2 regions of the Ensifer sp. ZNC0028 genome follow, and region 1 is predicted to be linked to the other one. Evidence: predicted binding sites of a transcription regulator. Region 1 holds the regulator's gene; the other holds the start of a gene.
What was found. Region 1 encodes LexA, which represses DNA repair genes until DNA is damaged. Its sites were predicted from a motif close to TGTTCNNNNTGTGTTCNG; they were not measured.
Positions count from the first base shown of each region.

Region 2: a site for LexA is predicted at 1,929-1,946, ahead of L981_RS35630 (ImuA family protein). Genes of this name have one in related genera too.

Region 1 covers NZ_JTLA01000035.1:17,062-21,659, reverse strand. The annotation lists gene L981_RS09200 (hypothetical protein) at 1-21, opposite strand, end outside; gene L981_RS09195 (hypothetical protein) at 140-868, opposite strand; gene L981_RS09190 (hypothetical protein) at 1,143-1,394, shown strand; gene lexA (transcriptional repressor LexA) at 1,632-2,354, shown strand; gene L981_RS09180 (hypothetical protein) at 2,440-2,772, opposite strand; tRNA gene L981_RS09175 (tRNA-Cys) at 2,982-3,055, opposite strand; gene L981_RS09170 (thermonuclease family protein) at 3,208-3,942, opposite strand; gene L981_RS09165 (hypothetical protein) at 4,158-4,451, opposite strand.
Region 2 covers NZ_JTLA01000086.1:45,292-49,889, forward strand. The annotation lists gene L981_RS19915 (DNA polymerase Y family protein) at 1-1,069, opposite strand, end outside; gene L981_RS35630 (ImuA family protein) at 954-1,907, opposite strand; gene L981_RS19925 (metallopeptidase family protein) at 2,077-2,511, shown strand; gene L981_RS19930 (DUF1737 domain-containing protein) at 2,793-2,999, opposite strand; gene L981_RS19935 (CoA ester lyase) at 2,996-3,901, opposite strand; gene L981_RS19940 (hypothetical protein) at 4,027-4,281, shown strand; gene L981_RS19945 (glyoxalase/bleomycin resistance/extradiol dioxygenase family protein) at 4,491-4,598, shown strand, end outside.

The DNA.
Region 1 (4,598 bases):
TCCGACCAGCAATCTACGCATGCAAAACCCCCGTTTGCCCGCATTTTGATAGGTCCCCGCGCCGCTGTCGAGGGTACCGAGCCCGATACCAGCAACATTTTAGGAATATTCACCTCTCTGCGGCAAGCGGACGCGCCCATCACATGGCGAAAGGATCTTTCGACGACTTGGTCTGGCCGCCACCGGCAAAGGGATCGTTGTTCGGGGCAGTGCCACCGGCGCCGGCAAAGGGATCGTTCGCTGCCCCCTGCCCGCCATTCGGGATCAAGGCGCTCACCGCCTCCTGACATTTGAACATCTCGCTCACCGCTTTCATCGAATCGCGCAGGCTGAGGCTCGCGACGACGCGTCCCTCGAAGGCCAGCGCCAAGGTGTTCTTGCGAACGAATTCGGTAAAGAAGTCGGTGTTGGAAAAGTTGACGACGAGGGCCTTGGCGCCGGTAAGATCGACGCCGAACGCAACGGCCGGCCACTGGCGACCACGGTCGAGCTGCAAGGCGACATCGTATTCCCGCTGCGGCTCGATGGATTTCCAGTCGGCATTGCCGATCGAAAGAAACGCCAGGTTCGCCGACCCCCGCGGATAAAAGCCGATACGAAGGATCGCACCCGCATCATAGCTCGTCGCGGCGTAACACGAGCCTCCCAGGGAAGGATCGGAACCCACCGTCCAGGCGTTGATCCGTTTCCAGATGTTCGAACGCCCTTCTTCAGCAGACGCCGCTCCGGCCGTGAGCAACAGACCGAGCACCACCAACGACAATCTACGCATGCAATTACCCCACTTTCCACGCAAAGTTATCTTTTTTTGACCTCCTGTCGAGACGGTGAAGCCCCTTCCTCGCAGGGATTTTTGCGCATCCCCCACCCCCGGCCCCAGAGCCGATAGTGCCAGTGCGTTCTTCGCCCGTCGCAAGAGGAACGGTCAAGATGAACTCGAGGTGCAGCGGCTGGCGCAAATCAGACACAGCCTGCAGGCAAAGAGCTGTTGAACACGGCAGAGTGATCGCCATGCTTGCTGGACTTCGGAACGAAAGCACGGTTCACATCGTTTCCCACCCTGTAGTGCCACCCCCTTCATCAAGTGGACGTTCCCCGTGCTTGCCGCCCTGCTTCTCGCTTCGATAGTCGCATCGCCCAATATGCCTGACGTCAAGCTCAGCGCTGCGACGGTGGATGAACTCCAGACCGATTTCGAACGGGCCGTGCCGTGCCACCAGATCGATGGACGCAACGTGTGGAAGGGCGCGCTGGCGTTCTACATCCAGTCCTTCGTTTATGACGGCGACACGCCCGTCGCGACCGACGCGGCCGACGCGGTGCTTCCGGAAGACAACAGCGCAGAGACGGTGAAGGAGTTCGAGGACGCCTGCTCGACCTCGCAAGCGACCTAAATCTCTCCTCATAGAGCCCCGCGATTCGCTCGAATCAGCTGCGCGACTGGCGCCTGCCGGCGCGTTTTTGGCACGCAACCGTCGCCGAAAAGCGCCCTGCTCCCGCAAAAGTGACCGATAGACACCCGCAGAAGCGGCCAATTGCCTGAATTCACGGAATTTTAGGCACTTGCGGAACACATATGGAACAGATAGTGTCTGTTCTTGATTTGTTTCACGCCTCTGGAGCGACGTGCCATGCTGACCCGCAAGCAACAGGAATTGCTTCTGTTCATTCACGAACGCATGAAGGAGTCGGGCGTACCGCCGTCATTCGATGAAATGAAGGATGCGCTCGACCTGGCGTCGAAGTCCGGCATCCACCGTTTGATCACCGCGCTCGAAGAACGCGGCTTCATTCGCCGGCTGCCGAACCGGGCGCGCGCGCTCGAAGTCATCAAGCTTCCGGAAGCTTACGCCGCCGGCCAGCAGCAGCCGCGCAGGGGCTTCTCGCCGAGCGTGATCGAAGGCAGCCTTGGAAAGCCGCCGGCGGCCGCTCCTGCCGCGCCGAAGCCCGCCCCGGTTGCCGAAAGCACGTCCGTTTCCGTCCCGGTGATGGGGCGCATCGCTGCCGGCGTTCCGATCTCGGCAATCCAGAACAACACCCACGACATCACCGTGCCGCTCGACATGATCGGCAGCGGCGAACATTACGCCCTTGAAGTGAAGGGCGATTCGATGATCGAGGCCGGCATCTTCGATGGCGACACGGTGATCATCCGCAACGGCAACTCGGCCAATCCCGGCGACATCATCGTGGCGCTCGTGGACGACGAGGAGGCGACGCTGAAGCGCTTCCGTCGCAAGGGCGCGTCGATTGCGCTCGAAGCCGCCAACCCCGCCTACGAGACGCGCATCTTCGGACCGGATCGCGTGAAGATCCAGGGCAAGCTTGTCGGGCTGATCCGCCGCTACCATTGAGCTGCAGACAGCACACCGAATCAAAAAAGAGCCTCGCCAAGGCAATTGGCGAGGCTCTTTCTATTTCGGGTGAAATCCAGATTGTCTATTCGTGGATCGTATATTCTCCGAGCTCGCAGAGATCCTGCGTGTCCTCGGTCGTATCGAGGGCCGAGCCCTCCTCGAATTCGAATCGCATGTCGTATTTGCAGACGTCCCGCCCGTCGGCAATGGTGATCTCCATGCTCTCGCCGGGGTTCAGGACCTGCCGACCGAAAACATCGTCTTCCCACTCATTGACGCCGACCGGTGACGTATAGAAGTTCGTCAGTACCACGCTGGTGTTGTTCTTCAGCTGGAAAACCAGGTCGTCAGCGTGCGCCTCAATAGCGGTCGCCGCAAAACACGCCAACGCCGTCAGGATCAGTCTCTTTTTCATTGATGCCATTGCCTCCGTTCTTAATGTTGACGGACGCTACCGATGCGGCTGATCTCAGCGGAGTCATCGTTCCCCCTCTACCGATTTCACCGAAGCGATAAGATCCGACGGAGGCATAGGAGACGTGGCTTGCGCGGACGTGGGGTCGCGAAACGACCCGCGCTGCCCTAAGGCAGAACGTCAAACCAATTCAAACGAGGTGAGATTTTTGGAGGCCTCGCCCGGAATTGAACCGGGGTACAAGGATTTGCAGTCCTCTGCGTCACCACTCCGCCACGAGGCCTCACAGCTCGGATAACCAAGCGTTGGCGCGGATTTAGAATGATTGCAGAAAAACCGCAAGAGGCATTTTCTGAAAAACGCGCCGTCGATTTGTTGGATAGATACTTTCCACAGAACGATCGCCGATGCCCGCCGATCGGCTCCCGGTTGATCTCAGCACCAGGGCGTCGGGCGTCCATCCCACGGGCGCACGAGCCCCTCGGAGACAAGCACGCGTCCAAGAGATTGATCGCCACGGGTAACCAGGCGCAGTTTTTCGCCGGCCTTGGCGTCTGATCGCCCGCCTGCCGAAACCAGCTTGAAGTCGCCCGCGTTCAGCAACTCGCGCAGGCGCTGCTTGGCGTAGAAGCCGCGCGAACGCTCCTTGTCGCAGCTTGCCTGGCGGATTCGCGGCGCATCGACGTCGGCGACACGGATCGTCTCGCCATGAAAGACGAAGGTGGAGCCATCGATCACGCAGTTGTCGTTGCGAATGCCGCAGAAATAAAACTGGTCGGTGCGGATGGACGCCGTCTTCACCTCTTCATTCGGCCGCACGACGGGGGTTGGCGGCGTGACGCCGACATTCACCGACGGCACCGGTGCGGCCAGGGCGACCTTCGTGACCGGGTCGGGCTTCGGATTAGGCTTGTGCCTGTCCGCCTGATGCGCGACGCGCTCCTGCGCTTCAGGAACGGCACGCGGAGGCTTCGGCTTCGTTTCCGTTCGCGACGCAAAAGCCACGACATCGGAAACCACGGGCCAGTGCCGCAACTCGGCGCGATGGTCATAGGCCATGACGCCGCCAAGGGTGAGCGCTGCGGCCAGATACCACGGCGCCATGCCGCCCTGCTTGCTGCTGCTTCTGCCCGAACTGCGGCGTCGACGTTTCGTAGTGGCTTTGGCCATCGGTCCCCATCCTGATTCGAGACCGCATTATGCGTTTGATGGGTTGCCGAAAAGTTTTCGAGGGTACCCCAACAGAGGGGAAGCCTGCGACGAACCGGTCATTCGCCCTGAGCATCACGGCGGTTCTTGAAATATTCGGGAATCGAACCGCGACCGCCCGAAGGACTGGGAACGGCCCCTGCCCGCAACAAGAGGAGCGGCAAACGGCGTTCGGCTCAGGAACCCTTCGAGGAATTGGTTTTCCCGCGCCAGCGCGCCCACCAGACGGCCAGGCGACGACGACGGCGGCGAACCGAGGGAATGTCGTGGGAAAGCACGATCAGGCCCAGCGGTATCATCCAGAAGCCCAGCACGGGCAGGAAGCCGAGAAAACCGCAGAACACCAGCAGCGAACCCAGCAGGATGCGCAAGAGCGGAGAGTCGGGCAGCGCGATGCGCCATTTGCCCAGCACGATCTGTCGTGTCTGCGGATCAATGCCGAAATGCATCTGCTTCCTGTTTTTATTCATCATTCCCTATCCGGCGTGTTTTCCCACAATTGGGGACTTCTCCACAGCCTCGCAACGGAACTTGTCATTTTTTTTGAAAAAAGCGCTTGGCAAATCAGAAAAGCATGCGTATTAGCAGCCTCACTTCTGAAGCGCACAGCACAACAG
Region 2 (4,598 bases), on a different contig from region 1:
CCTCGTATTTTTCGCTCTTCGGCACCGAAAGCCGGAGGATTTCAAAGCCGAAGCCGGCATCGAGATCGTCGTGCACCGCCTGCAGGCGCTCGCGGAAAAGACCGGCGACGCGCCGCGGCTCGTTGAGCGGCGCGGATGTGCCGGCGGCAATGCGGAAGACCGCACCATCGACACGGAAAAGCAGAAGCTCGAACAGGCGTCCGCCTTCCCCGCGCTTTTCCAGTTCCGACTTCAGCCGCAGTGCCAGTTCTTCCGTCAGGCCCAAGATATCGTCCTCGCCCTGGACCGGCTCGCCGAGACGGCGCTCTGCCGAAAGCGCGGCGACGGGCAGTCGCGGCGACAGCGGTTCGTCCTCCCGCCCCAGCGCCTGGTCGAGACGTAGAAGCAGGGTCGCGCCGAACCGGCGGGCAAGCGGCGCACGCGGCGCCTCGATGATATCGCCAACCTGCTTGAGCCCGACCCGGCCAAGTGTTTCGATCGTTTCCCGCGGCAGCCGGAGTGCTGCCATCGGTAACGGCGCCAGCGCCCGCGCCGCCTCGTCCTCGGCAAGGATAGCGTCGGAGCCGAAACGCGCCACCGCCCAGGAGAGCCCGGCGGACGAGGAGATCGCCGCCCGGGCCTCGACGCCCAGATGAAAAAGGCGGGCGAGCAGATCGTCGAGCAGCGCCTTTTCCCCGCCGAGAAGATGGGCGCAGCCGGTGATGTCGAGAAAGAGGCCGCTGTCGCCATCGAGCGCGACGAGCGGCGTGTAGCGACTGCACCAGTCCGCCAGCCCTGCAAGCAGCGCCCGGTCGGCGGCGGGATCGGCCGGCAGCACGTCGATCTCGGGACACATGGCCCGCGCTTCGGCGACACCCTGGCCGATGTGAAAACCACGCTTTTCAGCAAAACCATCGAGCGCAACGAGACGCATCGCGCTCTTCACCTTGTCGGCGAAGACGACGGGCGGATGCTCAGGACGCCCGCGGGAAAGCCACGAGTTCCCCCAGCGCTTGCGCGCGACCCGATCGGCCGGAAGATGCGGAAAGGCGAGCGACAGAATGCGCTGGTTGTGGATCTGCCGCAGCAGCGGCTGGTAGGGGCTCGACGGGGTAAAGGCGGCGGTCATGGGGGTTCCACTCCAGGAAGAAGCCGAGCGGCGCAGGAGCCCTGCTCTTCTCGGCAATGACGTGAAAGACGGGATGGCCGATGCTGCCGCGAAGCATCGATCCATCCGGTAGCGGTCGCTCGCGCGCCGGCGCCGGCTCGACGAGGAAGCGGAAGAAAGCGCTGCTTGCCTCCTCGTGTCCGGACTGGCGCAAAAGCAGAAGGGGGACGTGGCCGGCGCGCGAGCGCACATGCAGGCGCCGGCTCTCGCTGAGTGCCAGGGCAGCCGGGTTGCCGCGAATTTCGAGGATGACAGCGCAGAAGCTCGGCACGGAAAGTGCGGCCTCGGCGATCCAGAGCGCATCCTTTATCGTGCGCGGCAGGCTGAAGACGAGGCCGCGGACATCGAGACCAAAGGCCTTCAGACCCAGGCCATAGGGCATGCCCGCCTCGTTGGAAGCCATCGACTGGCTGATCCAGAGAACGGGGGCGGACGGCTCGCCCTTTTCAAGCCGCGCCCGTTGGCAGAGCACGCCGAGTGCTGCGGCAAAACCGGCGGCAGCACCCGCATCGCGCGTCTCGGCATTGCGGATTTCCGTCATGCCTTCGAGCGGCAGGCCGCCTTCGAGAAGATCGTCCAGATCGGGAACGCCGAGCGCCAGCGCCTTGCGGCCGGGCTCGTCTTCTTCCCGCTGACGGAAGCCGCCGGGATCGGCCGCCTTGGCGGCGCGCACGACGCCCGGAAGCCGACGGTTTTCGATCCTGGCTATGGTTTCTCGGAGCGAAAGTACCGTCTCCCGCTGCACGGCTGTGTCGGCCATGACGGTCAACTCCCATCAGTATGTTCATGTTATGTTCTATTAGATTCCAGAGCTTCCTAAATGAGTCAACAGCCAATTCTAAGAATTTATTCCTGTCCCTGTGGTCAAGGAATTCAACACTCGAAAAACAAAGGCAAAATCGCTATATGGAGGGCAACAAGGAGTGCCTATGGCCCGCATTGACCAGACCGATGATTGGCGGGAACGCCACGCACCGACGCTTACCACTTTCGAGCAGCTTGCGCTGGAGGCCTATGGCCACCTGCCGCAGGAATTCCGCCAGCTGACGACCGACCTTGTCATCGAAGTTGCCGACTTCCCGAGCGACGACGTTTTCGAGGACATGGCGCTGGAAACGCCCTTCGACCTGCTCGGCCTCTTCGAAGGCAGCGGCATCAGCGAACGCTTCACCATGGAAACCGGCCAGTTTCCGAACCGCATCACCCTCTATCGCCGCCCGATCATCGACTACTGGGCGGAGAACGAGGAGACGCTCGGCGACATCATCACCCACGTTCTGATCCACGAGATCGGCCACCATTTCGGCCTCTCCGACGACGACATGGAACGGATCGAGGCGAGCGTCGAGCACGTCGGCGGCTAAGCAATTCCAGGAAAGTTGAAGCGGTTTTCCGTCCGGGATTGCGTGACTTAAAGAGCAGGGCTTACCGTTTCGCTTTGCCCCTCATCCGGCCTGCCGGCCACCTTCTCCCCGCAAGCGGGGCGAAGGAGACTCGCGGCACCCACTCGCCTCAACAATACGCCCCCGACATCCCGCCGACGGCAACTCCGTTCCGCGACATCGTGAGCTGGCACGTCCCCTCTCCCCGCCTGCGGGGAGAGGGCTAGGGTGAGGGGCAGCCGCCGATACTGACGGCAGCGCCACTACTGTTCCGACAGCTTGATATCCGGGGTGTAATCCTTGCCCTCGACCTCCTTGACCACCGCCTGGCCGCACTGCATGTGCTGCGTATCGGCATTGAAGGCATAGGTGGGCGAGCCGTGCAGGCTCCAGCCCTGGTTCAGCGCCGCCGTCACCTTGTGGCAGAAGGTGGCGTCGTCGGGACCGGTCAGGAAGCGGTAGAGTTTCAAGATCTTGTCTTTCGTTGTTCGATGAGGTCCGCCTTGGCGGCAAGCATTACGGCCTGGTCGAGATGCAGCCGCTCGACCATGCGTCCGCTCAAATTGATGACGCCCTTGCCGGCATTTTCCGAGAGCGCAAAAGCGGCAATGATCGCGCGGGCCTCGTCGACGGCGATCTGCTCGACGCCGAAGCGCTCGTTCGCCGGGCCGATCTGCGCCGGATGGATCAGCATCTTGCCGTCATAGCCCATGTCGCGGCCCTGCCGGCATTCTTCGTCAAAGGTGGCAGCGTCACGAAAATCGTTGAACACGGCATCGATGACATCGAGCCCGCCGCCACGCGCGGCAAGCAGGATCTGCATCAGCCAGGGGATGAGATAGGGCCGGCCCGGACGATCCGGAACGCCGGTCTCCTTGCGCAGGTCGTTGAGGCCGACGACGAAACAATCGAGCCTGCCGCTGAAGGTGCGGCCGGCCTCGGCGATAAGAGGCGCGTTGATCACCCCGCGCGGCGTCTCGATCATCGCCCAGAGGCGCAACGTCTCCGGCGCATCGTTCTCGTCGAGCCAGTCGGCCGCCGCCTGGATATCCGCCGGGCTTTCGACCTTCGGCAACAGAATGGCGTCGGGATTGGCCGCAAGCGCTGCAGCAAGATCGCCCTGACCATAGTCCGAGCCGATCGCATTGATGCGGATGACGATCTCGCAATCCGGCCGGCTTGTCGTCAGATACTGCACCAGCGCCGCACGCGCTTCCACCTTGCACTCGGGCGCTACCGCATCCTCGAGATCGAAGATCGCAGCATCCGTCGCAAGTTCCGCGACCTTGGCAAGCGCGCGGGCATTGTCGGCCGGCACGCAAAGCACCGAGCGGCGCAGGCGTACCGGGTGATGTTCGCTCGATTTGTTCATGCTTCAGTTGTGCCCGCCTTTGCCGCGTTCCGCAAGACGAGGCGAACCGCCGCACCCCTTTCGAGGGCCCGCCCCTTGCAAGTCCGCAGGCGAGCCCCCACATCGCCATCAGAAAGGTGACGATTATGCAAAGCATTCGCTCTGTTCTCTTTACGGCCGCAGCCCTGACCATCACGTTCGCGGCCTTTGTGCTTACCGCCTCGCTGGCGCTGGCCCTTGCCGGCATCGCCGCCGTTGTCGTGGTCGGCAGCGCCATTGCCACCCGGCTGAACTTCAGGCCAGCCCGCGCCACCGTGCGCCCGGCTGCCGCAGGCCCCGCCCAGGGCCAGCGCGAGATGCGCATCTGGAACGACGGTCGCGGCACGATCATCGACCTCTAATTCCCGGCGGTCGGAATCGATTTCCAGCGATCTTGGTACCCCGCAATCGGGCCGATCGACGATCGGCTCGAACCCTGTTTGCGTCCCTTGAAAACCGTCTTTCAGCCGGCTGCAATTTTTTTTCGACCCCATGTCGGATCGACCATTCCATGTCCGTCCTTGAGGCAGGCCAGCACGGTCCTGGCTCTTTAAACAGGATGGAGAACGATATGGATACCCAGACGCAGCAGCCGGCACCGGTCCTGAACGGCCTTCTGCCCTATCTTCAGGTCGATGGCGCCGCCAAGGCCTCCGAGTTCTACCAGCGCGCCTTCGGC